2 regions of the Streptomyces sp. NPDC048462 genome follow, and region 2 is predicted to be linked to the other one. Evidence: predicted binding sites of a transcription regulator. Region 2 holds the regulator's gene; the other holds the start of a gene.

Region 1 (15,089 bases), on a different contig from region 2:
GACATCGACACGCAGCTCGGCAGCGACTACGCCGGACGCTTCACCGCCCCGGACGGGCCCTGGTGGCGGTGGACGCACGACACGTCTCCCGGCCATCTCGAATCCCTGGGGGCCCGTATCGGCGAACTCCGCGCGCTCGTCGAGAACGCACGACAGGCACGCCCGGCAGTAACCGACATACGGGCCGTCCGCCTGCCGGCCGGCTGGACCCCCGCCTCTCCCGCCGACAGTGCCGCCATCGAGGCCGGACTCGCCGCGGCACTCGCAGCCGACCCCGACGAGCGCCTGCCGCTCACCGACCGCCCCGTGACCGTGGTCGCACACTGCGGCCGACGCGACCACGCGCTCCTCGAAATCACCGGGGACCCGAACCGCTGGGTACTGTCCCGGCCGCTCGACCCGTGGCACCCGGGCCACGACACCCGGCTCGACTTCGTGTTCTTCGCCTCGACCGAGACCGCGGCGGCCGGGCTTCGGGAACACCCCCGATAGGGCTCTCGGCTTCGTTCACGGCACGAGATGCCAAGGGCCGCCCCTTGGGCCGGCCGCGAGTCCAGGACCGCCCGGGGCGGCCGACGACGATCACGCAATCGCTTCCGTCACGCTTTCCAACTTCATGGTTGGAGTTTCGTGGTCGCGCGTGCTAACTTCCAACCCATCAGTTGGAAATGATCAGTGCTCGCCGCCCCGACAAGGAGTTCGACGTGTCCCACACACAACCCACCGAACCGTCCCGGCTGTCCGAGGGTCTGGACGTGCTGAAGGTGATCGGCGGCTCCGCACCCACCCCGCTGGAGGCGCTGTCCGACATCGCTCCGGACCTCGCCCGCTACGCCGTCGAGTTCGCGTACGGCGATCTGTACACCCGGCCCGGACTGACGCTGCCCCAAAGGCAGTTGGTGACCGTCGCGGCGCTCGCCGCCCTCGGGAACGCCGAACCGCAGCTGCGCTTCCACATCGCGGGCGCGCTCAACGTCGGCTGTACCCGGCGCGAGGTCGTCGAGGTGCTCATGCACACACTCGTCTACGCCGGATTCCCCGCAGCCCTCAACGGGATCGCCGCCGCGCGCGCGGTGTTCGCCGAGCACCCGGCCGCGCCCGGCACCCCTGACGCTCCCGGCGCCCCCGAACCGGCCGCCGAGGGTGCGTCCGAGCGCTTCGCCCGAGGGCTGCGCGCCCTGGCGGAGGTCGACGGACACTCGGGGCAGCAGGTGGTGGACTCCCTCAACGACATCGCCCCCGAACTGGGCCGCTACCTCGTCGAGTTCGTCTTCGGCGACGTCTACCAGCGCACCGGGATCGACCTGAAGACCCGCGAGATGGCCACGATCGCGATGTGCACCGCCCTGGGCACCGCGGGCCCCCAGCTGCGCGTACACATCCACGGATTCCTCAACACCGGCGGCACCCGGGAGGAGGCGACCGAGGTGATCACCCACCTGGCCGCCTACGCCGGTTTCCCCGCCGCACTGAACGGCATCACCGCCGCACGCGAGGTCTTCGCGGCACGGGACGCGGCACGGGACGCCGCGTAAGGGCACGGGCAAGAACACCGACAACGACAAGGATCCGGACATGGCCTGGGACACCGCACGCACCAAACGCCTCCTGCTCGAAGCCGCCGTCGAGGAGTTCGCCGAGCACGGCCCGACCGGCGCGCGCGTCGACCGCGTCGCAGCGGCGGCGAAGGTCAACAAGGAGCGCATCTACCAGTACTTCGGCGGCAAGGAGAAGCTGTTCACCGCCGTACTGGCATCCGAACTGGCCAAGGCCGCCGAGGCCGTGCCCCTGCCCGCCCCGGGGGAGGGCGACCTCGGTGACTTCGCCGGACGGCTGTACGACTACCACGGCGCCCACCCGCACCTGCTCCGCCTGCTCTCCTGGGAAGGGCTGCGCGACGGACGGGCACCGGTGGCCGCCGAGACGGAGCGCGCCGCCCACTACGCCGACAAGGCCGCGCAGATCGCCGCCCTCCAGCTCGACGGCGCCGTCACCGCCGACTTCGAACCGGGCCGGCTGTTCGGGGCCGCCTTCGCCCTCGCGACCTGGTGGCTCACCATGCCCCAGCTCGCCCGCATGGCCCTGAGCGGTGCCGACGGCTCCCCCGAGGCAACGCGGGACGCGCTCGTGCGGATGGTCCGGGCCCTCACCGACCCCGGTGCGCCATCGCGGTGACCGCCCGGACCGGCGGAGCGCCTGGCATCCGGGGCAAACCCGCAGCTCAGGCGTTTACGCAGGTCAGAATGGGTGGCGTAACTTCGGCGTAACCTCGCGCGGGGTGCCCGGCGGGTAGCGTGGGGGCCGAGAGGAGGTGACGAAACGCTCATGCGAGACGAACCGCCACCGCACCGCGAGAGGCCGCCGCTCCCCCGCGCCGAACGCGCGCGACAGATCGCGGACACCCTGCGCCAGCGGATCACCTCCGGCCGCTACGAGGACGGCATGCTGCCCGACGAACGCGCCTTGGGCCAGTTGCTCGGCACCTCCCGCAACACCGTCAGACAGGCCCTCGGCCTGCTGCGCGACGAGGGGCTGATCACCCGCAGGCGGGGCATCGGCACCCAGATCGTGACGGCGAAGTACGGGCACGGCCTCGACCGCCTCACCGGCCTCGCGGAGACCCTCATCGACTACGGCACCGTGGCGAACACGGTCCGCGCGGCCCGCGTCGTACCGCAGGCGCCGAAGGCCGTCACCGAGCGGCTCCAACTGCCGGACGGCTCCGAGGCGGTGTACCTGGAGCGGCTGCGCAGCCTGGACGGGCGCCCGCTCTCCGTCGACTCGACCTGGCTCGCCCCCGACATCGGGCGCCCCCTCCTCGACTGCGACCTCGCCGGCCGCGACGTCTTCACGCTCATCGAGGAGACCACCGGGACCCGGCTCGGCAGCGCCGAGGTCACCGTGCACGCCGTCACCGCCGAACCGGACACCGCGCGGCTGCTCGGCATCCCCGCCGGCGCGGCCCTGTTCGTGATCGACCGGCTCACCCGGCTCGCCGACGGGCGCCCCGTGGACACCGAGTCCCTGCGGGTGCGCGCCGACCGGTTCGCCCTGCACACGCTGCTCCACCGAGGCGACTCCCCGCCCAGCGCCCTCGCCTGACCGAGGCGACTCCCCTCCCCTCGCACCGCCCTCGGAGGCACCCCCATGTCCTGGACCCCCGACACGCTCACCCTGGTTCTGCTCGCCCTGTTCGGCCTCGCGGGAGGCATCGGGATCACCGCGATCGGGCCCGGCGGTGTGCTGCCCACCATCGGCATGTTCCTGCTGACCGGCCTCACCCCGGCCGGCGTCGCGGGCACCGCCATCGTCACCCACGTGGCGACCGGCGTCCTCGGCACCGCCGCGTACACCAGGTCCGGGCAGCTGCGGGACCCGGACACGCGGCGCACCGCCGTGGTCCTCGCCGCGAGCGCGCTCGCCGGCACCCCCGTCGGCGTGCTGCTCAACACCCACGTTTCGGGGCGGCTGTTCGGGATCCTGCTGGCGTGCGCCGTCACGGTGACCGGCCTGCTGGTGTGGCTCCGCGAGCGCCGCGCGGCGACCGCGCCGACGCCCGGCACCCCGGTGCGGGTGCCGCTCGCGCTCACCGTCGCGGTGGGGGTCACGGTGGCCGTCGCGGCGGGGCTGTTCGGGCTGGGCGGGCCGATGCTGAGCGTGCCGCTCCTGGTCGTCTGCGGGCTCCCGGTGCTGTCCGCGCTGGCCGCCGCGCAGGCGCAGTCCGTGGTGATCGCGAGCGTGGGTACCGTCGGCTACGTCCAGCACGGCTCCGTCGACTGGACGCTGGCCGCGGTGGTCGGCGTGCCGGAACTGGTGGGGGTGATCGTGGGCTGGCGCATCGCCCGTTCGGTCCCGGCCCGCCGCCTCAAGTACGCCATGGCCGCCATGCTCCTGGCGCTGGCCCCGTACCTCGCGTTCCGCTCCTGAGGCGGGGGTACGGATCCCGCCCTACCGGACGGTCTCGATGCTCAACTGCGCGCCCAGTTCCGTGAAGCCCAGTGCGGCCGCGACCCGCCGGGACGCGAGAGGCCGCGCACGCCACTGCGGCAGCAGCCCGGCGGCTCCATGCCCCCGGAAGTCCTGACGGCGGCGGCGATCCCCTACCCGGGTACCAGTCGCCACGCCTCCGAATGAGCACCTGGGTATCACGCGCCGGGCGGGAGCCGGGAGGCATCGTGGAGGCGTTCGCACACGTCGCCCGCCACCCGCGGCACCGCAGACCGTGCCGTGCGTGCCGCACCGCCCGAACGGGGAGTTCCAGGTGCTCGCTGTCCCGCGTACCCGTACCCACAACCGCCGGCAGGTCCTCACCACCGCCCTCGCCGCGTCCGCCCTGCTGGCCACCGGCGCCATCCCGTCCTTCGCGGCCGGCGGCCGGCGGGCCCGCACCCCCCTGCCGACCGCGCGACTGCCCCGGCCCACCGGACCGTTCGAGGTCGGCACCACCGTGCACCACCTCGTCGACACCTCCCGCGCGGAGCCCTGGCTGCCGGGGACCGCGGCCCGCCGCGAGCTGATGATCAGCGTCCGCTACCCGGCCGCGCCCGGCGGACCGGCCCGGCGCGAGCCGCAGATGACGGCCTCGGCCGCCGCGCACTTCGGTGGGCCGGAGGGGGCCGCCGCCCTGAACCTGGGCATGGCACCCGGGTCCGTCGACTGGGCCGCCACGCTCAGCCACGCCCGCCGCGACGCACCCGTCGCCGCACGGGCCGGCCGGCTGCCCGTCGTGCTGTACTCCGGCGGACTGGGCGACCCGCGCACCTGGAACACCGCCCTGGTCGACGACCTCGCGAGCCACGGGTACGCGGTCGTCACGATCGACCACACCTACGAGGCGACCGAGGTGGAGTTCCCCGACGGGCACCTCGCCACCATGCGGATCTTCGACGGCGCGCCGCCCAGCGATCCGGACGCGGTCAGCGCCCTGCTGCGCAAGGTCATGGCGGTCCGGGTGGCCGACACCCGGTTCGTGCTCGACCGGCTCCCGGAACTGAACCGGACGCGCTTCGCAGACGTACTCGATCTGCGCCGGACCGGCATGTTCGGCCACTCCGCAGGCGGGTTCACCGCCGCCCAGACGATGCACGACGACCGGCGGATCCGGGCGGGCATCAACATGGACGGGCAACTGGACTACGTGGGCGGCGCACAGCCGGACGGCAGCCGGCTGAGCACGGTCGCCACGGACGGGCTTGACCGGCCGCTGCTCCTGATGGGGACGGCCGGCGAGGGCTCGGGCGACTACCGGCAGCAGCCGTCCTGGGCGGCGTTCTGGAAGAACACCCGAGGCTGGCGGGCCGACGTCACCCTGACCGGCTCGCGCCACGCCTCCTACACCGACGCGCAGTCGCTGCTCCCTCAACTGGCCCGCCAGGGCGCGGAACCGGACGGCGGACTGGCCGGGGCCGTCGGGACGGTGCGGCCGGACCGGGCGGCGGCCGCGAGCCGGGCGTACACGGCGTCGTTCTTCGAGCGGTGGCTGCGCGGACACGACGACTGCCTGCTGCACGGCCCCTCGGACCGCTTCCCGGAGATGGTGTTCACGCCGTGAACGGGACGGCCCGAGAGCTCAGCCCACCTGCTTGTGCATGACGACGCAGGGCCGGCCGTGCCCCCGGTCGGCGCGGCGGTCGATCTCCTGCCGGACCGGGGAGCTCAGGCAGGGCGTGGGCGTGCCCTCGTCCACGAACGACGCCGGCCCCCGGGGAGCGATCCCCGGGGGCCGGCGTTGTAACGCTGTGCTGGAGCTACCGATCCGTCAGGATCAGAAGTCCATGTCACCGCCCGGCATGCCGCCCGGAGCGCCGCCGGCAGCGGCCTTCTCCGGCTTGTCGGCGATGACGGCCTCGGTGGTGAGGAAGAGCGCGGCGATGGACGCGGCGTTCTGCAGGGCGGAGCGCGTGACCTTCGCCGGGTCGAGAATGCCCTCGGCGATCATGTCGACGTACTCGCCGGTCGCGGCGTTGAGGCCGTGACCGATCGGCAGGTTGCGCACCTTCTCGACGACGACTCCGCCTTCGAGACCACCGTTGACGGCGATCTGCTTGAGCGGGGCCTCCAGCGCCAGCTTGACGGCGTTGGCGCCGGTCGCCTCGTCACCCGAGAGCTCGAGCTTCTCGAAGACGGCCGAGGCCTGGAGCAGAGCCACGCCACCACCGGCGACGATGCCCTCCTCGACGGCGGCCTTGGCGTTGCGCACCGCGTCCTCGATGCGGTGCTTGCGCTCCTTGAGCTCGACCTCGGTGGCGGCACCGGCCTTGATGACGGCCACGCCGCCGGCCAGCTTCGCCAGACGCTCCTGGAGCTTCTCGCGGTCGTAGTCCGAGTCGGAGTTCTCGATCTCGGCACGGATCTGGTTGACGCGACCCTGGACCTGGTCGCTGTCACCGGCGCCGTCGACGATCGTCGTCTCGTCCTTGGTGATGACGACCTTGCGGGCACGGCCGAGCAGGTCGAGACCGGCGTTCTCCAGCTTGAGGCCGACCTCCTCGGAGATGACGGTGCCACCGGTGAGGATGGCGATGTCGCCGAGCATGGCCTTGCGGCGGTCACCGAAGCCCGGGGCCTTGACGGCGACGGACTTGAAGGTGCCACGGATCTTGTTGACGACCAGGGTCGACAGGGCCTCGCCCTCGACGTCCTCGGCGATGATCAGCAGCGGCTTGCCGGACTGCATGACCTTCTCGAGCAGCGGAAGGAGGTCCTTCACGTTGCTGATCTTCGAGTTCACGATCAGGATGTACGGGTCGTCGAGCGACGACTCCATGCGCTCCATGTCCGTGGCGAAGTACGCCGAGATGTAGCCCTTGTCGAAGCGCATACCCTCGGTGAGCTCGAGCTCCAGACCGAAGGTCTGGGACTCCTCGACGGTGATGACGCCTTCCTTGCCGACCTTGTCCATGGCCTCGGCGATGAGCTCGCCGATCTGGGTGTCAGCGGCGGAGATGGAGGCGGTCGAAGCGATCTGCTCCTTGGTCTCCACGTCCTTGGCCTGCTCCAGGAGGGCGGCGGAGACGGCCTCGACGGCCTTCTCGATGCCCCGCTTGAGAGCCATCGGGTTCGCACCCGCGGCCACGTTGCGCAGGCCCTCGCGGACGAGCGCCTGAGCGAGAACGGTGGCGGTGGTCGTACCGTCGCCGGCGACGTCGTCCGTCTTCTTGGCGACCTCCTTGACCAGCTCCGCACCGATCTTCTCGTACGGGTCCTCCAGCTCGATCTCCTTGGCGATGGAAACACCATCGTTGGTGATCGTGGGGGCGCCCCACTTCTTCTCAAGGACGACGTTGCGACCCTTGGGGCCGAGGGTGACCTTGACGGCGTCGGCGAGCTGGTTCATGCCGCGCTCAAGACCGCGCCGGGCCTCCTCGTCGAACGCGATGATCTTGGCCATATGAAGTGGTCCTCCCGGACAGGGGTGGATTTCTCCGGACCGAGTGGCGCCCGCGACGGACGGCCTGCCGCCTGCCGGTTCCTTGCCCCGACAGACCTGCGGGCCTCACCGGCCCGGTCCAAGTTTCTGTCACTCTCACCCGGAGAGTGCTAAGCCCAATGATTAGCACTCGACCCCCGAGAGTGCAAGCGTCCCCCTCCGGAGTGTGGACAACGAGCGCCCCTGCGGAGCGTGGACGACCGGAGGGCCGCAGCGGGCTCCGGACGCACGGAGGGCCCGTACCCCAGGGGTACGGGCCCTCCGTGCGTGAGTAGTGTCGTTGGCCGACCGCGCCGAACTCAGCCGACGGCGAGCTTGACCATGTCCGCCTGCGGCCCCTTCTGGCCCTGCGAGATTTCGAATTCAACTCGCTGACCCTCTTCGAGGGTGCGGTATCCGTCCATCTGGATCGCGCTGTAGTGGACGAAAACATCCGCACCACCGTCGACCGCGATGAAGCCGTACCCCTTCTCCGCGTTGAACCACTTGACGGTGCCCTGAGCCATGCCTAACTCCCCTATTACTGGCCCTTGCACAGGACCGCACTTCGCGGGCCCGGGTCAGAACTCACCCTCCGACAGGAGAGGGTGCGTGCGCCGGAACGCGTCGACCGCGGCCGAATGTATCTGCCCAACTGCCCTCTGCAACAGGTCAATCGGACGAGAATTCTGGGCATCGCCGAACGCCCGAATATGAGGAACTCATGAGATTCCAGGGCAAGTCGGGCCAGGCAAAGGCGACTTATGGCGCAAGAGGCTCAGGCACTTTGGCTGCATCTTGTCGTGGCCGGGCGCATTCTCATATGCGGGGGGCACGGGCAGCGGAGGGGGCTTCCCACACTCTACCGCGCTCAACCATGCAGAATTGCCCCCTCCGCTTCTGTCGCGGAGAGGGCAATCGCGGTGACTCGTCGAAGCGGGACCGCTCGGGTCCCGGGGCTCAGCAGCCGCCGGCGACGGCCGGGATGATCGAGATGCCGGCGCCGTCCGGGGTGACCGCTTCCAGGCCTCCCTGGAAGCGCACGTCGTCGTCGTTGACGTACACGTTGACGAAGCGGCGGAGCTTGCCCTGGTCGTCCAGGACGCGGGCGGCGATGCCCGGGTGGTCCTTCTCCAGGGACTCGATGACCTGGGAGAGGGTCGCGCCCTCTGCCGGGACCTCGGCCTGGCCGCCCGTGTAGGTGCGGAGGATGGTGGGGATACGGACCTTGACGCTCATGGTGGGAGCCCTTCCTGGAGTCACGGGTGGCCGGAGGCTGCGGCAGCCTCTCAGCTGGTGCGGCGGACCGCTCAGGCGGTACCGAGGCCGGCGGCACGGAAGGCGTCCAGGCTCGGCCTGATCGTCGCCGTCGCCTGCGAGGTGGCGGCCACCGCGTCGAGCGTCTTGAGGCCGTCACCGGTGTTCAGGACGACCGTGGTGAGCGACGGGTCGAGCAGACCCGCCTCGATCAGCTTCTTCGTCACGCCGACGGTCACCCCGCCCGCGGTCTCGGCGAAGATGCCCTCGGTGCGCGCCAGCAGCTTGATCGCGTCGACGACCTGCTCGTCGTTGACGTCCTCGACGGCGCCGCCGGTGCGGCGGGCGATGTCCAGGACGTACGGGCCGTCGGCCGGGTTGCCGATCGCCAGGGACTTGGCGATGGTGTTCGGCTTCTGCGGCCGCACCACGTCGTGACCGGCCTTGAAGGCGGTGGAGACCGGCGAGCAGCCCTCGGCCTGGGCTCCGAAGATCTTGTACGGCCTGTCCTCGACCAGACCGAGCTTGATCAGCTCCTGGAGACCCTTGTCGATCTTCGTGAGCTGCGAGCCGGACGCGATCGGGATCACGATCTGGTCGGGCAGCCGCCAGCCGAGCTGCTCGCAGATCTCGTACGCGAGCGTCTTGGAACCCTCGCCGTAGTACGGGCGCAGGTTGACGTTGACGAAGCCCCAGCCCTCACCGAGCGGGTCACCGATGAGCTCCGAGCAGAAGCGGTTGACGTCGTCGTAGTTGCCCTCGATGCCGACCAGCTCACCGCCGTACACGGCGGCCATGACGACCTTGCCCTGCTCCAGGTCGTGCGGGATGAACACACAGGAGCGCAGGCCGGCGCGGGCGGCGGCGGCGCCCACCGCACCGGCGAGGTTGCCGGTGGAGGAGCAGGAGAGCGTGGTGAAACCGAAGGCGCGGGCGGCTTCGACGGCGATCGCGACGACACGGTCCTTGAAGGAGTGCGTCGGGTTGCCGGAGTCGTCCTTGACGTACAGGCCACCGGTGACGCCCAGCTCACGGGCGAGGTTGTCGGCCTTGACCAGCTTGGTGAAGCCGGGGTTGATGTTCGGCTTCTCCGCGACGTCGGAGGGGACCGGCAGCAGCGGCGCGTAGCGCCAGATGTTGTCGGGTCCGGCCTCGATGCGCTTCTTCAGCTCGTCCGGGGAACCGGTCGGCAGGTCGTAGGCCACTTCGAGCGGTCCGAAACAGCTCGAACAGGCGAAAAGGGGACCGAGTGCGAATCGTTCTCCGCACTCGCGGCAGGAAAGTGCCGCGGCGGGACCGAGGTCCACAGAAGATTCGGTAGATGTTGCAACAGTCTCAACAGCCATGATGGCGAGGCCCTTTCTCCTCATCTTCCTCGTGACGCGTTTCGCCACAAGACGGAATTGGCACCTTCCCCACCCGACCTCGCGGAAGGGGGTCCCCCCTGCTCGAGCGAAGTCGAGAGCTTGGGGGTGGGATGGTTGCCGGGACTTCAACGGGCCGTTCCCTCTGTCCCTCTGGATGAGCGCTATGGCACTGGATCATCGATCCAGGCGTTTATCGGCGGACGGACCCCGGCATGCCACGGCCATCTGCGTTGTTCAAGACTGTAACCGAAGCACCGGACTGTTGAGATAGTCGTCCGAACCGCGAGATGGATCACATACAGGGAGTATCGACCGTGCTGGAAGAGGTCGAACGCTGGCTGACCAGGCGTTCCTGGTCGTGCGCCGACCGCCCGCTGGAGCAGCTCCTGGCCGCCAGGGGAGGCGACCCGAGGCGCAGCCGCGTGAGTGTCGTACTGCCCGCGCTCAACGAGGAGGCGACGGTCGGGGACATCGTCCGCACCATCCGGCGCGAGCTCATGGAGAAGGTCCGGCTGGTCGACGAACTCGTGGTGATCGACTCCGGCTCCACGGACGCGACCTCCGAGGTCGCCCGCGAGGCGGGCGCCCGGGTGATCCACCGGGACGCGATCCTGCCCCGGCTGCCGGCTGTCCCCGGCAAGGGCGAGGTGCTGTGGCGGTCACTGCTGGTGACCGGCGGTGACATCGTCTGCTTCGTCGACGCCGACCTGAAGGACTTCTCGGCCGACTTCGTCTCCGGCATCGTCGGCCCGCTGCTGACCGACCCCTCGGTGCAGTTCGTCAAGGCGATGTACGACCGTCCCCTCGGGGACACCGCCGGTCAGGGCGGGCGGGTCACCGAACTGGTGGCACGGCCGCTGCTCAATCTGCACTGGCCGCAGCTGGCCGGCTTCGTCCAGCCGCTGGGCGGCGAGTACGCCGTACGCCGCTCGCTGCTCGAACAGCTGCCGTTCCCGGTCGGTTACGGAGTGGAGCTGGGGCTGCTCGTCGACGCCCTGCACACCGTCGGACTGGACGCGCTCGGCCAGGTCGACGTCGGCGTCCGCGTCCACCGCCACCAGGACGGCCGGGCGCTCGGCCGGATGGCGGCGGCCATCTACCGGACCGCCCAGCTGCGGCTGTCGCGCGGACATCTGGTCCGCCCCGCGCTGACCCAGTTCGAGCGCGGCGAGAACGGCTTCGTGCCGCACACCTACCCGGTGGACACCGAGGAGCGGCCGCCGATGCGCGAGATCGAGGAGTACGTCGCACGCCGGGCGGCATGACGCGGGACGGCGCGAAGCGGCGGCGGCTCTGCGGGACGACACCGTACGCACGTTTGGACGGTTCGGGATCGGGCTAGATTCCGCGCATGGTCTCCGAGCACGCCCCCCAGTCCGCCGCCCAGGTTCTCGTCGCGTCCAACCGCGGCCCGGTCTCGTACACCCTGCGCGACGACGGCTCGCTCGACGCGAAACGGGGCGGCGGCGGGCTCGTCTCGGGGCTGAGCGCGGTGGACGACAAGATGTGGGTCTGCGCCGCGCTCGGTGACGGCGACCGCGAGGCGGTACGGCGCGGGGTCGGTGAACCGGGCGTACGGATGCTCGACATCGACGCGGGCGTGCACGCCGACGCGTACAACGGCATCGCCAACTCGGTGCTCTGGTTCGTCCACCACATGCTCTACCAGACCCCGGTGGAACCCGTCTTCGACGCGGAGTTCCGCCGCCAGTGGGCGTCCTTCGAGGCCTACAACCTGGCCTTCGCCCAGGCGCTCGCCGAGGAGGCGGGCGTGGGCGCGGCGGTCCTGGTGCAGGACTACCACCTGGTGCTGGTGCCCGCCATGCTCCGCGACCTCCGCCCCGACCTGCGGATCGGCCACTTCTCGCACACCCCGTGGGCGCCCGTCGACTACTTCCGGATGCTGCCCGACGACATCGCGGAGCAGGTGCTGCGCGGCATCCTCGGCGCCGACCGGGCCGCGTTCCTGACCCGCCGCTGGGCGGACGGCTTCATCGGCTGCTGCACGGAGATCCTGGGCGGCACCGGCCGCACCCGCGTCGGCGTGCACGGGCTCGGCGCCGACGGGGACTTCCTGCGCCGGCGCGCGCACGAGGCGGACGTGGACGAGCGGATGGCGGCGCTGCGCGAGCAGGTGGGCCCCGGCCGCAAGACGGTCGTGCGGGTGGACCGCACGGAGCTGTCCAAGAACATCGTCCGGGGGATGCTCGCCTACCGCTCCCTGCTCGACGAGCGGCCCGAGTGGCGCGGCCGGGTCGTCCACGTCGCGTTCGCCTACCCCTCGCGGCAGGACCTCGCGGTCTACCGGGAGTACACCGCCGAGGTCCAGCGTGTCGCCGACGAGATCAACTCGGTGTACGGGACGCCGGACTGGACCCCGGTCGTCCTGCACGTCAACGACGACTTCGCCCGCTCGCTGGCCGCCTACCGGCTGGCCGACGTGGCGCTCGTCAACCCCATCCGGGACGGGATGAACCTGGTCGCCAAGGAGGTCCCGGTCGTCTCCGACCACGGCTGCGCGCTGGTGCTGTCGCGGGAGGCGGGGGCGTACGAGGAGCTGGCCGACGACGCGATCGCGGTGAACCCCTACGACGTGTCCGCCACCGCCGACGCCCTGCACGAGGCGCTGACGATGGCGGACGACGAGCGCGCCGAGCGCACGGAGCGCCTGGCCGAGGCGGCCACCGCGCTGCCGCCGCAGCAGTGGTTCCTGGACCAGCTAGAGGCGCTGCGCCAGGGCTGACAGGAATCCGACGACCGCTCCCGGCCCCGGCAGCAACAGGTCGGCGCGCGATGCCAGTTCGGGCACCTCCGCCTCGCCGCTGCAGATCAGCAGGCCGGGGGTGCCGTCGGGGCCCTCGGTGCGGAGCTTCTCCACGGCGGCGTACGCGGCCAGGTCTCCCAGGTCGTCGCCGGCGTACAGCACGGACTCGGCGCCCGTCTCGCGCACGTACTGGGTGAGGGCGACGCCCTTGTCCATGCCCGAGGGCCGCAGTTCCAGGACCATCCGGCCCGGTTCGACGATCAGGCCGTGCCGGGCGGCGAGCTCACCGAGGGGGCCGCGCAGGGCGTCGAAGGCGGCCTGCGGGTCCTGGGCGCGGCGGGTGTGGACGGCGAGCGCCTGCCCCTTCTCCTCTATCCAGGTGCCGTGCCAGGAGTCGAACCTGTCGAGGAAGCCGGGGAGTTCGGCCCGCACGGCGGCGACGCCGGGGTGCGGGGCGGGGGCGTGGACGGTGCCGGACACGGCGTCCCAGCGTTCGGCGCCGTAGTGGCCGAGGACGACGAGGTGGTCGAGGCCCGGCACTCCGGCGAAGCCGCCGTAGCGGACCGCGACGCCGGCCGGGCGGCCGGTGATCACGGCGATCGACGCGACCTTGGGGGCCAGTGCGGCGAGCGCCTCGACGGTCCCGGCGTGGGCGCGGGCCTGTTCGGGGTCGGGAACGATGTCCGCGAGGGTGCCGTCGAAGTCGAGCGCGATGACGGCGCGGTCGGGGCGGCCGAGGAGAGCGGCGAGGCCCTCCCGGCCGGCGGGGGTCGTCGGGGTCGGCAGGGATGGGGTGTGCGGGTGGCTGCCCATGGGCCGAGCCTATAGGCGGCGGCCCGCGCGCGCGGGCCCGACCGGGGCTCCGCCCCGCACCCCGCTCCTCAATCGCCGGAGGGGCTGGAAATGGCCGACCCCTCCGGCCCGCCACCCCCGCGCTCATCGCCGGCCGCGGCGCGCCTCTCGCACCCGACGCAGGCGGTTGACGGTGACCGGGTCCTCCGCCAGGGCCCGCCGGTCGTCCAGGAGGGCGTTCAGCAGCTGGTAGTAGCGGGTCGGGGAGATGCCGAGCCGCTCCCGGATCGCCCGCTCCTTCGCCCCCGGGCCCGCCCACGACTGCCGCTCGACCGCGAGCACCGCGCGGTCCCGGTCGGAGAGACCGGGGGCGGGCGGGCCGGGCTCGTCGGGGGCGTCCGGGGGGAGGGCGGTCATATCAGCCAATATATGGGGCGCCCGGCGGACCGCTACTCCGCGCTCTCCGCCGCCGTGGACTCCTGGGCTATGCGCTCCAGCACGCTCTCCGGCTTCGCGCCCGGCTCGACCGCCTCACCGATGTTCTTCTTGATCGACTCGCTGGCCTTGGCCCAGGACGTCTTGCCGACCGGGTAGAACTGCGCGTTCGGCAGAGCGTCCAGGAACTTGTACAGCGGCTTGTACTTGGGGTTGGTCTCCATCGAGGCCGAGGCGCTGTCGGTGACCGGCAGCAGGTCGTAGGTGTCCGCGAAGTCGATGACGTTCTTGTCGCTGAACATGAAGTCGAAGAACTTGCCCAGCTCGACCCGGTGGTCGTTCTGCTTGAAGCCCATGATCCAGTCGGCGACACCCATCGAGCTGTTGGTGGGCCCGGTGACACCGGGCAGCGGCACCATGCCGACGTCCACGCCCTTCTCCTGGGCCTCCTGCATCAGCGTCGGATGGCCGTTGAGCATGCCGACGTCACCGCTGGTGAACGCGGCGAAGGCCTTCGCCCGGTTGAGCTTGCCGGGGGCGACGGGGCCGACGAGGTCCTTGTCGACGAGGTGCGACTTCAGCCAGTCGAACGTCTTGATGTTCTCTTCCGAGTCGATGTTGTACGAGCCGACGTCGTCGGTGTAGCCACCGCCGCCGCTGAGCAGCCACATCAGCGTCTCGGCCTGGGACTCCTCCTGGCCGAGCGGCAGCGCGAAGGGGTACTTCACGCCGCGCTGCTTGAGCGCGACGGCGTCGGCGTCGATGTCGTCCCAGGTCTTCGGGGCGTTCAGACCGGCCTGGCTGAACAGCTTCTTGTTGTAGAAGAGCAGCCGGGTGCTGGCCACGAACGGCAGCCCGTACTGGATCTGGTTGACCCGGCCCGCGTCCGCGAGGACCGGCAGGAAGTTCGCCTGGGTGCGGACGCTGAGCATCTGGTCGGCGGAGTAGAGCTTCCCGGCCTTGGCGTAGTCCGCGTACGCGCCGATCTGCGCCATGTCGGGGGCGTTGCCGGCCTTCACCATCTCCGCGACCTTGCGGTCGATGTCCGTCCACGGCAGCACGGTCA
Region 2 (15,089 bases):
CGGGCTGGGGTTCCCCCGCCATTTGGTGCTCCTTCGGTCTCGGTGATCCGTCAGGGAGCAGCCTAGCCGGGCGGGCCCGGCCGTTTCCGGGGGCTCCGCCCCCGGGCTCCCCGCGCCTCAGACGCCGGCGAGGCTGGTTCCTGCCCCTCGCCGGCGTTCCGGGCACGAGGCGGTGTACGGGCTTCCGCACCCCGCCCCGCTCTCCTCCGACGTCACTCCGGCAACGAGGGCGCCGTCTTCGCCGGGGTGCGGGTCAGGGTCTCCAGAGCGATCCGGATCGCCTCGTCCAGCTGCGGATCGCGCCCCGCGGCACGGTCCTGCGGCGTCATGACGACTTCGACGTCCGGGTCGACGCCGTGGTTCTCGACGCCCCAGCCGTACCCGTCCATCCAGAAGGCGTACTTCGGCTGGGTGACCAGCGTGCCGTCCACCAGCCGGTACCGGCTGTCGATGCCCACCACGCCGCCCCAGGTGCGGGTGCCGACCACCGGGCCGATGCCCATCAGCTTGATCGCCGCGTTCACGATGTCGCCGTCCGAACCGGAGAACTCGTCCGCCACCGCGACGACCGGCCCGCGCGGCGCGTCGCCCGGGTAGCTCTGGGCCTGCCTGCCGCGGGGCAGGTCCCAGCCGACGATGCGGCGGCCCAGCTTCTCCACGATCAGCTGCGAGGTGTGGCCGCCCCGGTTCTCCCGGACGTCCACCACCAGCCCCTCGCGGGCGACCTCGGTGCGCAGGTCGCGGTGGATCTGGGCCCAGCCGGGGCCGGCCATGTCGGGGACGTGGACGTAGCCGAGGCGACCGCCTGAGTGCTCGTGGACGTAAGCGCGCCGGTCGGCGACCCAGGCGTGGTAGCGCAGCGGTTCCTCGTCGGCGATCGGTACGACGACGACATGGCGCGGGTCGCCGCCGTCGACGGGTGAGACGGTCAGCTCGACCGGGTGGCCGGCCGAGCCGGTGAGCAGCGGTCCGGGGCCGGTGACCCGGTCGACGGGGTGTCCGTCGACGGCCAGGATCGCGTCACCGGCGCGGACGGCGACGCCCGGTGCGGCGAGCGGCGCGCGGGCGGCGGGGTCGGAGGTCTCCGAGGGCAGGATCCGGTCGAGGCGCCAGCTGCCGTCATCGGCGCGGGAGAGGTCGGCGCCGAGCAGGCCCTGGCGGGCGTAGTCGTCGTGCCAGCCGCCGGCCGGCCGTACGTAGGCGTGGGAGGTGCCGAGTTCGCCCTGTACCTCCCACAGCAGGTCGACGAGGTCGTCGTGGGTGGCGACGCGCTCCAGGACCGGCCGGTAGCGGTCCAGGACACCGTTCCAGTCGATGCCGCCCATGTCGGGGCGCCAGAAGTTGTCCCGCATGATGCGGCCGGCCTCGTCGTACATCTGCCGCCATTCGGCGGCCGGGTCCAGGGTGCGGCGGATCCGGGAGAGGTCGACGGTGACGCTGCCGTCGCCGTCGTGGTCGTCGTCGGAGCCCGCCGCCACCCGGGTGTCGGACGGTACGACGCGCAGGGAGCCCCGGCTGTGCAGCACCAGCCGCTTGCCGTCGCCGCTGACCGCGAACCGGGTGACGTCGGAGGCGAGTTCCTCGCAGCGCAGCTTCTCCAGGTCGTACCGCTCCAGCACGGTCTCGGGGCGCCGGGCGTCGGGCGTGGCCGCGCTCGTGCCGAGGACCCCGACGACCGGGTGGCGCAGCCAGAGCAGGCCGTCCTTCGCGGCCCGGAGCGAGGAGTAGCTGGCCGCCTCGACGGGCAGGGCGACGATCCGGTCCGCGAGGCCGTCCAGGTCGATGCGGGTGACCGGGAGCGCGGTGGGGTTGTCGTCGCCCTCGCCGCCCTTCTCCCGCTCGGTCGGGCGGCCGTGGAGCTGCGGCCCGAACGGGGAGGGGGTGGTCGCGGCGAGGGTCAGCAGGTGCGGCCGGCAGCCGCCGATGAAGGCGAGGTCGAAGACGTGTGAGTCGTAGACCGGGTCGAAGGCCCGCTCGGAGAGGAAGGCCAGGTGCTTCCCGTCGGTGGTGAAGGCGGGTGCGAAGTCCCGGAACCGCAGCGGGGTCGCCTCGGTGACCGTCAGGTCGGCCAGGTGGGCGAGCTTGAGCCGGCTCAGCGGTTGGGGTCCGGGGTGGGACCAGGCGAGCCAGGAGGAGTCGGGTGAGAAGGCGAGCCCGGAGGCGTCGCCGTGCTCGCTGCGGTCCACCTCGTGGACCTCGCCGCTCTCCCGTTCGACGATCAGTACGCGTCCGTCGTGGGCGGCGACGGCGAACCGGCTGCCGTCGGGGGCGGGGGCCAGGTCGAGGACCCGGCCGAGCCGGCCGGCGGCGAGGCGGCGCGGTACGGCGTCGGGCGCGGTGCCGGTGGCGGGTGCGCACTCCAGCGCGTCGTCGCCCTCGGCGTCGGTGACCCAGACGACGTGCTGGTCGCCGTCGGCCTGGAAGGTGCGGGGCAGCCTGGCCCGTACGCCGGGTTCGACGGCGAGTGCGCGGGCGGGGCCCTCGCGATGGGTGACCCAGTGGACGGCGCCGCGGGACCCGACCGCGCTGCCGCGTCCGGTGCGGTCCGGGGACGCGGCGCTCAGGTGGCTGCCGGCGTGCACGGGGTGGGGCTGGAGGTCGGCGCGCTGGCCGCCGAGCCGGATGTCGAGGCGGCGGGGCTCGTCGCCGTCCAGGCCGTCCAGGAGCCAGAGCTCACCGCCCGCGGCGTGCACGACCCGGGTGCCGTCGGTGGCGGCGTGCCGGGCGTAGAAGCCCTCGACGCCGGTGTGCCGGCGCAGTCCGGTGCCGTCGGGGAGGGAGGAGTAGAGGGCCCCGACGCCTTCGTGGTCGGAGAGGAACGCGATGCGCTCGCCGACCCACATCGGGCACTCGATGTTGCCGTCGAGCTCCTCGTTGACCCGGACGAACTCCTGCGGCTCCGCCGGTGCCTCCTCGGCGGCGATCCAGAGCTTGCCGGCCGTGCCGCCCCGGTAGCGCTTCCACTTGGCGGCCTCGCGCCCCATGGTGGCCGAGAGCAGCAGGATCCGGCCGCCGGGCCCGTAGGCGAGGGAGCCGACCGGTCCGTACGGCAGGGTGCGCGCGGGGCCTCCGTCGACCGGCAGGGCGCGGGCCCAGGTGCGGCGCAGCGAGACCTGGCCCTGGGTGCTGAGGACCAGCACCTCGCCCTCGGGTGTCCAGCCGTGCACGGCTGTCTGCGCGTCGCCCCAGTAGGTCAGCCGCTTGGAGGGGCCGCCGTCGACCGGGGCCAGGTGCACCTCGGGTGCCCCGTCCCGGGTGGACGCCCAGGCGACGAGGGTGCCGTCGGGAGAGATCCGCGGCTGGGCGACGGGGCGGTTGTCCGCGCTGACCCGCCAGGCCCGGCCGCCGTCGAGTGGCGCGAGCCAGACGTCGTCCTCGGCGGTGAAGGCGATCAGGTCGCCCTGGACATGGGGATACCGGAGGTAGGAAGGCTGTGTCACAGCGATCACCCTAGGCCGAGGCCGGGCCCGGGGAAACGGAGTTGGCCGGAGTCCGACACAGTCGGTGCCCCGCACACTCACTTGCCCCGGGGCGACTCGGTCACGGTGACCGTGACCGTCACGGTCGGCCGGGCGCCTGACCCGCCGTCGTCCGCACCGCCGCCCGCCGGGGGCCGGGACGGCGCGGACGGCGTGGACGGCGAGGGCGCGGCGTCGCAGTTGCCGAGCATCGTGGCGCGGAAGACGGTCTCGCCGCCCGCCTTCGCGGTCATGTCACCGCTGACGCAACGGCCTTCGACCTCCCGGTCGACCTTGCCGTCCAGACTGATGTCCTTACCCTCCTTGGTGCGGCCGTTGCAGTCCACGTCCGCGACCCGGCTGGTGGCGGGGGTGGCCGAACCGGTGCGGGAGCTCGCGCCTTGGCCGGTCCGTGCGGTGCAGGTCAGCCACTGCACGTGCACCCCTTCGTGCTCCAGCGCGCGGGTGGCGGTCCGGTCGGTGGTCACGGCGATGGACGCGGAGTTCAGGCCGTTGACCGGATCGCAGGCCGCCAGTCCCGCGACGACCGTGCCGGTGAGGCAGATCACGGCCGGAAAGCGACGGATCCCTCGACTGCTCCATGCCCTTGATGTCCCCATACGGGCAGCTTCCCACCGCTCCTGACGGTGCGGTAGACCGCTCGCGGCCACAACCGGCCCGAGTGGCGGAAAACAGCGGGGTTCATGACCAGCGGCCGGTGCGGCCCAGCAGCAGGGCCGTTGCCGCCGTACCGGCCGTCGAGGTGCGCAGCACGGTAGGTCCGAGCCGGCAGGTCCGGGCCCCGGCTGCGGTGAACGCGGCCAGTTCCTCGGGCGAGACACCGCCTTCCGGTCCGACGACCAGCACGATCTCGCCCGCTTCGGGCAGGGCGACGGTGGCCAGCGGCTCGCTGCCGTACTCGCGGTCCTCGTGCAGTACGGCCGCGAAGTCCGCCTCGGCCAGAAACGCGGCTACCTGCTTGGTCGTCATCGCGTCGGCCACCTCCGGGAACCGCACCCGGCGCGACTGCTTGCCGGCCTCGCGGGCCGTGGCGCGCCATTTCGCCAGGGCCTTGAGGCCTCGCTCGCCCCTCCACTGGGTGATGCAGCGTCCGGCCTGCCACGGCACGATCGCGTCGATGCCGGTCTCCGTCATCGTCTCGACGGCGGGCTCTCCGCGGTCGCCCTTGGGCAGCGCCTGGACGACGGTGATGCGGAGCCCCGGGCGGGGTTCCTCGTGGACGGGCTCCAGGCCGGTGAGGACCAGCCGGTCCTTGCCCTCCGCGGCGGAGACCACGCCCTGCGCCCAGTGGCCCCGGCCGTCCGTCAGGACGACTTCCTCTCCGGCGTGCAGGCGTCGCACCGAGACGGCGTGCCGTCCCTCCGGGCCCTCCAGGACGAAGCCGGGCCCCGTGGGCATCTCCTCGACGACGAAGACGGGTGCCGTCACTGCGTGCTCCTTGTGCTCACTGCCGCGCGTGCGGCGTCCAGTTCCCCGGCGAGCAGGGCGACGAGCCGGCCGGCCGTCATCTCGCGCGCCATCCGGTGCCCCTGGCCCGCCCACAGCGCCATGCCCTGCGCGTCCCCGGCCTTGGCCGCCGCCTTGCGCAGCGGGGCGGTCAGCTGGTGGATCTGCGGGTAGGCGGCGGGGGCGTACGGCCCGTGCTCGCGGACGAAGCGGTTGACCAGGCCGCGGGCCGGGCGCCCGGAGAAGGCCCGGGTCAGGGTGGTGCGGACGAACAGCGGGTTGGTCAGGGCCTGCTTGTGCAGCAGGTGGGCGCCGGACTCCGGGCAGATCAGGAAGGCGGTGCCGAGCTGTGCGGCGTCGGCCCCGGCCGCGAGCACCGCGGCGATCTGGGAGCCGCGCATCAGCCCGCCGGCGGCGATGACCGGGATCTGCACGGTCTCGCGGACCTGGGCCACCAGGCTGAGCAGCCCGGTCCCGATGCCGTCGGCCTGCGGGTCGTCGCGGTGGGTGGACTGGTGGCCGCCCGCCTCGACGCCCTGGGCGCAGACCGCGTCGGCGCCGGCCCACTGCGCGGCCTGGGCCTCCTCGGGCGTGGTGACCGTCACGACGGTGTACGTGCCCACGGCGGCGAACGCGTCGAAGGTGTCGCGGGTCGGGCAGCCGAAGGTGAAGGAGACGACCGGGACCGGGTCCTCCAGCAGGATGGCGAGCTTGGCCTCGTAGCCGTCCCCGCCGTCGGACTCGGTCTCGCCGAGCGGGGTCTCGTACCAGGTGGCCTCGCCCGCGAGCTGGTGCCGGTAGACCTCGACGGCGCTCGGGTCGGCGAGGTTGGGCTGGGGCATGAAGAGGTTGACGCCGAAGGGCTGGCCGGTCAGTCCGCGGACCTGCTTGATGTCGTTGTACATGCCGTCCGCGGTCTTGTACCCGGCGGCCAGGAAGCCGAGCCCGCCGGCCTCGGCCACGGCGCCGACGAGCTGCGGGCAGGAGACGCCACCCGCCATCGGGGCCTGCACGATCGGATACCGGCAGAGATCGGTCAACGCGGATGGCATGACGGCATCGTGTCATGTCCTTCCTGTCCCGTGATGCGCACCCCGGGGCCGCGCTGGGCCGCGGTTATGTCCGCAAATGCCGTACGGGCCCGGAAACCCGGGCCCGTACGGTGTCGAAGCGTGGGACTAACGCCCGTTGAAGGCGTCCTTCAGGCGGGAGAACAGGCCCTGCTGACCGGGCTGGAACTGGCCGGTGGGCCGCTCCTCGCCGCGCAGTTTCGCCAGCTCCCGCAGCAGGCGTTCCTGCTCGGGGTCCATCTTCGTCGGGGTCAACACCTCGACGTGCACGATCAGGTCGCCGCGCCCGCCGCCCCGCAGGTGCGTGATGCCGCGCCCGTGCAGCGGGACCGACTGGCCGGACTGGGTGCCCGGCCTGATGTCGACCTCCTCCAGGCCGTCGAGCGTCTCCAGCGGCACCTTGGTGCCGATCGCCGCCGCCGTCATGGGGATGGTGACCGTGCAGTGCAGATCGTCGCCGCGCCGCTGGAACACCGCGTGCGGCAGCTCGTGGATCTCGACGTAGAGATCGCCGGCCGGGCCGCCGCCGGGGCCGACCTCTCCTTCGCCCGCGAGCTGGATGCGGGTGCCGTTGTCGACACCTGCGGGGATCTTCACGGTGAGGGTGCGCCGCGAGCGGATGCGGCCGTCGCCGGCGCACTCCGGGCAGGGGGTCGGCACGACCGTGCCGAAGCCCTGGCACTGCGGGCAGGGCCGTGAGGTCATGACCTGGCCGAGGAAGGACCGGGTGACCTGGGAGACCTCACCGCGGCCGCGGCACATGTCACAGGTCTGGGCCGAGGTGCCGGGTGCGGCGCCCTCCCCGCTGCAGGTCGTACAGACGACGGCCGTATCGACCTGGATGTCCTTGGTCGTGCCGAAGGCCGCCTCGGAGAGGTCGATCTCCAGCCGGATCATGGCGTCCTGGCCGCGCCGGGTACGCGAACGGGGTCCGCGCTGCGACGACGTACCGAAGAACGCGTCCATGATGTCGGAGAAGTTGCCGAAGCCGCCCTGTCCGAATCCGCCCGCGCCACCTCCGCCCGAGGCGGACAGCGGATCCCCGCCGAGGTCGTAGACCTGCTTCTTCTGCGCGTCCGAGAGGACCTCGTAAGCGGCGTTGATCTCCTTGAACCGCTCCTGGGTCTTCGGATCGGGGTTCACATCCGGATGCAGCTCGCGTGCGAGCCTCCGGAATGCCTTCTTGATCTCGTCCTGAGAAGCGTCGCGGCGCACGCCGAGTACGGCGTAGTAGTCCGTGGCCACTTACGACTCCGCCAGGATCTGTCCGACGTAACGTGCCACTGCGCGTACCGCTCCCATCGTTCCGGGGTAGTCCATGCGGGTCGGTCCGACCACGCCGAGTTTGGCGACTGCCTCGTCGCCCGAACCGTAGCCGACCGCGACGACGGACGTGGAGTTGAGGCCCTCGTGGGCGTTCTCGTGCCCGATTCGTACGGTCATGCCCGAGTCCGTGGCCTCGCCGAGCAGCTTCAGCAGCACGACCTGCTCCTCCAACGCCTCCAGCACCGGCCGGATCATCACAGGGAAGTCGTGCCCGAAGCGGGTGAGGTTGGAGGTGCCGCCGATCATCAGCCGCTCCTCCGTCTCCTCGACGAGGGTTTCGAGCAGGATCGAGAGCACGGTGGACACGGTCGCCCGGTCCTCGCTCTCGAAGGATTCCGGCAGGTCCTGCACCAGCTGCGGGACGTCCGCGAACCGGCGTCCCACCACCCGGCTGTTGAGCCGGGCCCGCAGATCGGCGAGAGAGGTCTCACCGAACGGCGTCTGGCAGTCGACCAGCCGCTGTTCGACCCGGCCGGTGTCCGTGATCAGCACGAGCATCAGCCGGGCGGGTGCCAGCAGCAGCAGTTCCACGTGCCGCACCGTCGAGCGGGTCAGCGAGGGGTACTGCACGACGGCGACCTGCCGGGTCAGCTGCGCGAGCAGCCGTACGGTGCGTCCCACGACATCGTCGAGGTCGACCGCGCCGTCGAGGAAATTCTGAATGGCACGGCGCTCCGGCGACGACAGGGGCTTGACGCCCGCGAGCCGGTCGACGAAGAGCCGGTAGCCCTTGTCCGTCGGGATGCGTCCCGCACTGGTGTGGGGCTGGGCGATGAAGCCCTCGTCCTCCAGCACCGCCATGTCGTTGCGGACGGTGGCCGGGGACACCCCCAGCGCGTGCCGCTCCGTGAGCGCCTTGGAGCCGACGGGCTCCTCGGTGCCGACATAGTCCTGGACGATGGCGCGCAGCACTTCGAGTCTGCGTTCGCTGAGCATCGCGCACACCTCCAGCTGTCTGCCTCGGTCGATCTCGGGTCGTTCCCGGGACTTCTCCTGGCACTCTGTCCATTCGAGTGCCAGCGATCTCCCCGGTCAGTGTACGGCGACGGGGTGGGCCCCTAGCAAGGGCGACCGGCCACGCTACCGCGAGAGCGCGCAGGTCGTTGCCGATAGCGTCGCCGCATGGACGTCACTTGGGAAGAGTTCGGCTGGGAGCGGTTGGGTGACGGAGTGGGCAGACGGCGGCTGCCCGGCTGGGACGCGACGGCCGCACTGGTGGCCGGAGCGGACGGGGCGCTGCTCTGCGACACCGGCTCGACACTCCGGGAGGGCGTCGAACTGCGCCGGCAGATCGAGGGGCTGACCGGCCGGAGGGTGACACATATCGCACTGAGCCATGCGCACTTCGACCATGTGCTGGGCACGGCCGCCTTCGCCGGGGCGCAGGTGTACGGGGCGGCCGGCCTGGCGGAGCTGCTGAGGGGCGGGGCCGACGACCTCCACCGCTCCGCCGTCGCGCACGGGGTCCCGGAGCGGGAGGCGGCGGAGGCCGTGGACGTGCTGGTGGTCCCGCACCACGAGGTGTCCGGGGAGTGGACGCTGGACCTCGGCGGCGGCCGCCGCGTGCTGCTGGCCGACGTGGGCCCGGGGCACAGCGGGCACGATCTCGCGGTGCTGGTGCCCGGCTCGCCCCCGGTCGTCCTCTGCGGCGATCTGGTCGAGGAGTCCGGCGAGCCGCAGGCCGGCCCGGACGCGTTCGTCTCCCGTTGGCCGGCCGCCCTCGACCGGCTGCTGGCGCTGGGCGGTGAGGACGCGCTGTACGTGCCGGGCCACGGAGCGGTGGTGGACGCCGCTTTCGTACGGGCGCAGCGCGACGCGTTGGCGCGGGGCCTCGGCGTGTCGTGAGGCCGGCGCGTCCTATCGTCGTGCGATGCGCAGCTATCAGCCGGACCTGACCCCGCCGTGGAAGAAGTCCGCCCCCGCCCCCGAGGTGCCCGCCGATCCGGATCTGGTCGTGGAGGAGGCGGTCACCGGCTTCTGCGGTGCGGTGATCCGCTGCGAGAAGACGGCCGAGGGGCCGACGGTGACACTGGAGGACCGGTTCGGCAAGCACCGGGTCTTCCCGCTGGTGCCGCGCGGCTTCCTGCTGGAGGGCCGGGTGGTGACGCTCGTGCGGCCGTCGGCCGGCGGCCCCGTCCGGCCGGCCCGTACGGCCTCGGGCTCGGTGGCGGTCCCCGGGGCGCGGGCCCGGGTGGCGCGGGCCGGGCGGATCTACGTGGAGGGCCGGCACGACGCGGAGCTGGTCGAGCGGGTCTGGGGCGACGACCTCCGGATCGAGGGGGTGGTCGTGGAGTACCTGGAGGGCATCGACGACCTCCCGGCGATCGTGCGCGAGTTCTCCCCGGGCCCGGACGCGCGCCTGGGCGTGCTGGTCGACCATCTGGTGCCGGGTTCCAAGGAGTCCCGTATCGCGGCGCGGATCTCGGACGGGAACGTCCTGGTGGTCGGCCATCCCTACATCGACGTGTGGGAGGCGGTGAAGCCGTCGTCCGTGGGGATCGGCGGCTGGCCGGTGGTGCCGCGCGGCCAGGACTGGAAGACCGGGGTGTGCCGTTCGCTGGGATGGCCGGAAAACACCGGCGCGGCCTGGCAGCGCATTCTGGCCTCGGTCCGCTCCTACCGGGATCTGGAGCCCGAACTCCTGGGCCGCGTAGAGGAATTGATTGATTTCGTCACGCTTCCCGCCTGATGTCCGGCGGGTCTTCCCGCCAATCCCGGGCTGATCCCTACAATTGCCTGCGCCTCGCACGCATCATCGGTTATTGAGTGTTTCCTGGCTCTTTTCGCGAGGGAAGGCACGGGGCGATGGCGCGCGAGGTATGGCGGGACAGTGCGGACAACGAGGCGGCCTCGGCCGTCTTCCACTTCGTGCAGCAGCTCATCGACCGGCACCGGGACAACCGGCCGGTGATGCCGTTGGTGGTCCTTCAGGCCGCCGACGCCGACGTCCCGTCCGACGTGGATGCCAGGGTCGAGCAGATCGTGCGCCAGATCCACCACGCCAATCAGCTGCGCCGGGTGCCGCTGAAACTGCTCGACGGCCGTGGCGAGACGCCGTACGAGGCGGCCCTCGACATGGTCCGCACGCTGGCCGAGAAGCCGTGGGAGACCCGGAGCAGTTCGCAGTACAAGCCCTTCGCCTTCCCCCGCTCGCGGCTGCTCGGCGCCATCGAGCAGGCCACCGCGTCGGTGGTCCGGGAGCCGGACCGGGGCGGCACGCCCGAGGAGCGCGAGATACGGATCCTGGAGCAGCTGAGCACGCTGCGCTGGCGGGTCAGCCGGCACGGGCCGCGCAACTGGCTGGGCGCGTTCAGGGAGTCGGTGCGGCCGGAGACGTTCCTCGGGGCCGTCGTCATCGCGGTGCTCGGTGTGCTGCTCGGCGAGATCGGCTGGGTGCCCACCATGCTGGTGGCCGTGGCGGCGGTGCTGGGGCTCGCCGTCGTACGGCTGGTGACGACGTCGGCGCCGCCGCTGCTGTGGCTGCGGCGGGCCAGCAGGTGGTTCGCGACCACCTCCTCGCTGGCGGCGGCCAGTACCGGCTATCCGTCCGACGGCTGGTCCCGGTTCTCGCCCAGCGGGTCCTGGCGGGTCATCCGGGTCCGGGCCTCGGTGGTCGCCGGGCGGGTGGCCGACGCGGCGGCGGGCGACGAGCAGTCCCGCCAGTTCCACCTGGAGCTGCGGGTCCAGGCACTGCTGGAGGACCTGCGGAACAACTACCGTCCCCACGCGCTGGACTGGCGGCGCGGGAAGCGCACCGTACCGCCGGTGGTGTTCCTGCCCACCGCCTGCCAGAGCAACGGCGGCATCCAGCTGGTCAACGCCATCAACAACGTCCGCTCCCGGCGCAGCGAGGTCGATCCGCTGCTGCTCCTGGCCTCGCTGCCGGCGGCCGAGATCCTGCGGCACACCCCGCCGCTGCCCGCCGATCCGCTGCCCACGCACACCGGTGCGGCCAGGGCCCGTTACGACAACTGGATCAGCCATCTCAGCATCGGCCAGTCCCCGACGGCCGCCGCCACCCTCGCCTGGGTGCTGCGGCTGCCGCTCTCGACCGAGCAGCTGACCCATGAGCACGCGCACGCGCAGCTGGTCACGGAGCGCGTGCGCAGGACGTGGGTCTGGTGGGTGATGTCGCGCACGACGCTGGCCTGCCTGCTGGTCGGCGCCCTGCTGGCGACCTTCCTGGTGAGCAGCCGGCTGGCCGACCGGTACTGCCACGGTCCGCTCACCGACGTGAACACGGCCTCGGTGAGGCTCGCGGGCCCCGGTGGCGGGCCGAAGGAGTGCATAGGCGTGTCGACGACCACGCAGGTGCGGTTCGCGGCGGGCAACGGCCTGTCGCTGGCCGGCTCCGGCAAGGGCCTCACGTTCGACCGGATCGAGCGGGCGGTGGAGGAGGAGAACGCCGGTATCGCGCCCGGGGACGACTACGTCACCGTCATCTACGCGGGCCCCTTCACCGCCACGTCCCCGGAGGGCACCCGCAAGGCCCTGGAGGAGCTGACGGGTGTGTACCTGTACCAGCACCACACCAACAAGCTGGACTTCTCCGTCAAGCTCAAGGTGCTGGCCGCCAACGGCGGGCAGGACATGCTCCAGCAGATACCGGCGGTGAAGAAGATCATCGAGGTGGCCGGGGAGGACCCCACGGTCGTCGGTGTGATCGGGCTCGGGCGCGACACGACCGACAGCCCCCTGGCCACCGAGCTGCTCCAGCAGGCCGGTCTCCCGGTGGTGGACACGACCAACTCCGGCGGCTACCTGGCCAAGAGCTACTCGAACTACTTCGGCATCGCGGCGACCGACCAGGAGCAGGCGGACGCGATGGGACTGGTGGCCCGGCAGGTGGCCGGGAAGTCCGCGCACCCGCGGGCCCTCGTGCTCTCCCGGAAGCTGGACAACAACGACAAGGACCGCTACACGAAGGAGCAGCGCGAGGTGGGCGACGCGATGCTGAAGAAGGCCGGCTTCAAGCTGTCCGAGCTGGCCGAGTACAGCCTCGGCCGCCGCAACAGCGCCGATCTCGACAAGCCGGTGCAGAAGATCTGCGAGGCGGACCCGGCGCCGGATGCCCTGTACTTCGCCGGCCGGGTCGAGGACGTCAACAACCTGATGGGCCGGCTCGCCCAGGGCTGCGCGGGCAAACCGATCACGGTCTTCACCGGTGACGATCTGACCAAGGCGCGTTTCGACGACAGCACCGACCTCGCGGAGGACGTCACGCTCTACCACACGGCGCTCGCCCCGATGGGCCGAGGCCGGGTCGGCGGCTTCTACGCGGAGGCGCACCGGACCCTGGAGGGGCTGCTGCCCGCGGGCAGGACCCTGCCGCGGCTGCCGGCCGCCAGGCCGTACGAGGACGGCCTGTTCGCCAGCGGGCAGTCGGTCATCTCGTACAACGCGACGGCTGCCCTGTACGACGCCGCCAGCCACAACGACACGATGAACAGCGCCGCCGAGACGTGGGCGAACCTGTACGCGGTGAACCTGCGGTCGATGCCCACCGGCACCGTCACCTTCCGCGGTTTCATCCCGTACGAGGCCCAGGCCGGCCACGGTCTCGACGTCGTCGAGATCACCTATCCGGACGGCCGGATCCACAGCAGGGTGATCTGCGGCCGGCCCGCCGGTTCCGACAAGCTCACCCCGGCCGGCTGCCCGGTGGGGTGAGATCCCGGCCAGGGCCTGTCGTTTGGATCGTGCCGGGCCCGCGGGGTCCGGCCTGATCCAAAGAAAGTCCCTGGGGCCTGTGGCGCCGGGCCGCGTCAGTCCACCAGGTCCCGCACCACCGCGTCGGCCAGCAGCCGTCCGCGCAGGGTCAGCACGGCCAGGCCGTCCGCGAACGGGCCGGGCTGCAGCAGACCGTCGTCCACGGCCCGCCGGGCGGCCGTGAGCCCGGCCGGGGCCAGCAGGGACAGCGGGCAGCCGTCGGCCAGCCGCAGCTCCAGCAGGATGCGCTCGACGCGCCGGTCCTCCGCGGAGAGGATCTCGCGTCCCGCGCCCGGCGAACGCCCCTCGGCCAGTGCCTGCGCGTACGCCCCAGGGTGCTTCACGTTCCACCAGCGCACGCCGCCGACGTGGCTGTGCGCCCCCGGTCCGGCGCCCCACCAGTCGGCGCCGCGCCAGTACAGCTCGTTGTGCAGGCAGCGGCCCTCGGGCGTGCGGGACCAGTTCGACACCTCGTACCAGGAGAAGCCCGCCGCGGCCATCGCCTCGTCCGCGATGAGGTAGCGGTCGGCGTGCGCGTCGTCGTCCGTCATCGGGATCTCGCCGCGCTTGATCCGGCGGGCCAGCCGGGTGCCCTCCTCGACGATCAGGGCGTACGCGGAGACGTGGTCGGGCCCGGCGCCGATCGCCGCGTCGAGGGAGGCCCGCCAGTCGTCGTCGGACTCGCCGGGGGTGCCGTAGATCAGGTCGAGGTTGACGTGCTCGAAGCCGGCCGCCCGCGCCTCGGCGACACAGGCCTCCGGGCGGCCCGGGGTGTGTGTGCGGTCCAGGATCTTCAGCACGTGCTGCCGGGCGCTCTGCATCCCGAAGGAGATCCGGTTGAAGCCGCCCTCGCGCAGCTCGGCCAGGTAGGCCGGGCCGACCGACTCCGGGTTGGCCTCGGTGGTGATCTCTGCGTCGTCCGCGAGGCCGAACTCCTCGCGGATCGCGCCCAGCATGGCGACGAGATCGGCGGCGGCCAGCAGCGTCGGCGTACCGCCGCCGACGAAGACGGTGCGGACCCGCCGGGGGTCGTCACCGAGGACCTTGCGGGCCTGGCGGACCTCACCGATCAGGTGGGAGGCGTAGTTGTCCCGGGAGGCCAGGGCGCCGCCGGAGCCGCGCAGCTCGGTGGCGGTGTAGGTGTTGAAGTCGCAGTAGCCGCAGCGGGTCGCGCAGTACGGCACATGCAGGTAGAAGCCGAGCGGCCGGCCGGCCGCGCCTTCCAGGGCATGGCGGGGCAGCGCCCCGTCGTCGGGCACGGGCTCACCATCGGGCAGTACGGAAGGCATACCGTCCATTGTCGCGCGCCGCCCGGCGACCGGACGCCACCCCGGATTCCTGCACGGTCCCGGCAGCCCGTACGGGGGCCTAGAGGGCCTGGAGGACCAGCAGCGCCAGGTCGTCGTCCGGCGGGCGCTCCGCGAAGGAGTGCACCGCCTGGTTGATGCGGTCCGCGATCCCCTCGGCGGTCAGCCCGGTGCAGTCGGCCAGCGCCCGCGCCAGCCCGTCGCCGTCGTCGAACATCACCGGGCCCGAGCGCCGCTCCGTCACCCCGTCGGTGACGCACAGCAGGCTGTCGCCGGGGGCCAGGTCGAAGCTCTGGCTCTCGTACGTGGCGTCGTCGACGACCCCGAGCAGCAGCTGCGGTTCGGCGGCGATCCGCACCGTGCCGTCGGGGCGCAGCAGCAGCGGCAGCGGGTGGCCCGCGCTCGCCAGGGTGCAGCGCGCGCCCCCGTCCGGCAGCGGCACGAGCTCCCCGTACAGCAGCGAGAGGAAGCGCGGTCCGCTCTCCGCCGAGTGCTGGCCGCCCGCGGCGGCGACCATCAGCGCGGCCGCCTCGGCGGCCTCCATCGCGTCGTCGAGGAGCAGCCGGTTGAGCCGGACCAGCACCTCGCCGACCTGGAAGCCCTCGCGGGCCAGCAGCCGCAGCCAGGGACGGGCCAGGCCGGTGACGACGGCGGCCTCCGGGCCGCTGCCCTGGACGTCGCCGAGGACGAAGCACCAGCGGTCGTTCGGGCACGGGAAGATGTCGTAGAAATCACCGCCGACCACTCCGTCG

The links. Region 2 encodes HrcA, which represses chaperone genes, less so after heat shock. Its sites were predicted from a motif close to TTNGCACTCNGNNNNNCNGAGTGCNAA; they were not measured.
Region 1: the regulator HrcA is predicted to act here: its motif matches at 7,553-7,579, upstream of groL (chaperonin GroEL).

The regions. Positions count from the first base shown of each region.
Region 1 is NZ_JBICXG010000013.1:76,559-91,647, reverse strand. It holds gene ACGFU6_RS22255 (DUF6000 family protein) at 1-492, shown strand, start outside; gene ACGFU6_RS22250 (carboxymuconolactone decarboxylase family protein) at 705-1,535, shown strand; gene ACGFU6_RS22245 (TetR family transcriptional regulator) at 1,576-2,175, shown strand; gene ACGFU6_RS22240 (GntR family transcriptional regulator) at 2,326-3,102, shown strand; gene ACGFU6_RS22235 (sulfite exporter TauE/SafE family protein) at 3,148-3,927, shown strand; gene ACGFU6_RS22230 (alpha/beta hydrolase family protein) at 4,232-5,551, shown strand; gene groL (chaperonin GroEL) at 5,765-7,390, opposite strand; gene ACGFU6_RS22220 (cold-shock protein) at 7,729-7,935, opposite strand; gene ACGFU6_RS22215 (MoaD/ThiS family protein) at 8,369-8,647, opposite strand; gene thrC (threonine synthase) at 8,719-10,011, opposite strand; SAM riboswitch class I at 10,029-10,193, opposite strand; gene ACGFU6_RS22205 (glucosyl-3-phosphoglycerate synthase) at 10,347-11,297, shown strand; gene ACGFU6_RS22200 (trehalose-6-phosphate synthase) at 11,384-12,775, shown strand; gene otsB (trehalose-phosphatase) at 12,752-13,609, opposite strand; gene ACGFU6_RS22190 (DUF3263 domain-containing protein) at 13,733-14,005, opposite strand; gene ACGFU6_RS22185 (extracellular solute-binding protein) at 14,038-15,089, opposite strand, start outside.
Region 2 is NZ_JBICXG010000007.1:187,734-202,822, reverse strand. It holds gene ACGFU6_RS15195 (histidine triad nucleotide-binding protein) at 1-22, opposite strand, end outside; gene ACGFU6_RS15190 (S41 family peptidase) at 213-3,440, opposite strand; gene ACGFU6_RS15185 (hypothetical protein) at 3,518-4,027, opposite strand; gene ACGFU6_RS15180 (16S rRNA (uracil(1498)-N(3))-methyltransferase) at 4,161-4,907, opposite strand; gene ACGFU6_RS15175 (nitronate monooxygenase) at 4,904-5,977, opposite strand; gene dnaJ (molecular chaperone DnaJ) at 6,104-7,240, opposite strand; gene hrcA (heat-inducible transcriptional repressor HrcA) at 7,241-8,257, opposite strand; gene ACGFU6_RS15160 (MBL fold metallo-hydrolase) at 8,444-9,166, shown strand; gene ACGFU6_RS15155 (DUF3097 domain-containing protein) at 9,192-10,010, shown strand; gene ACGFU6_RS15150 (ABC transporter substrate-binding protein) at 10,127-12,991, shown strand; gene hemW (radical SAM family heme chaperone HemW) at 13,087-14,328, opposite strand; gene ACGFU6_RS15140 (SpoIIE family protein phosphatase) at 14,399-15,089, opposite strand, start outside.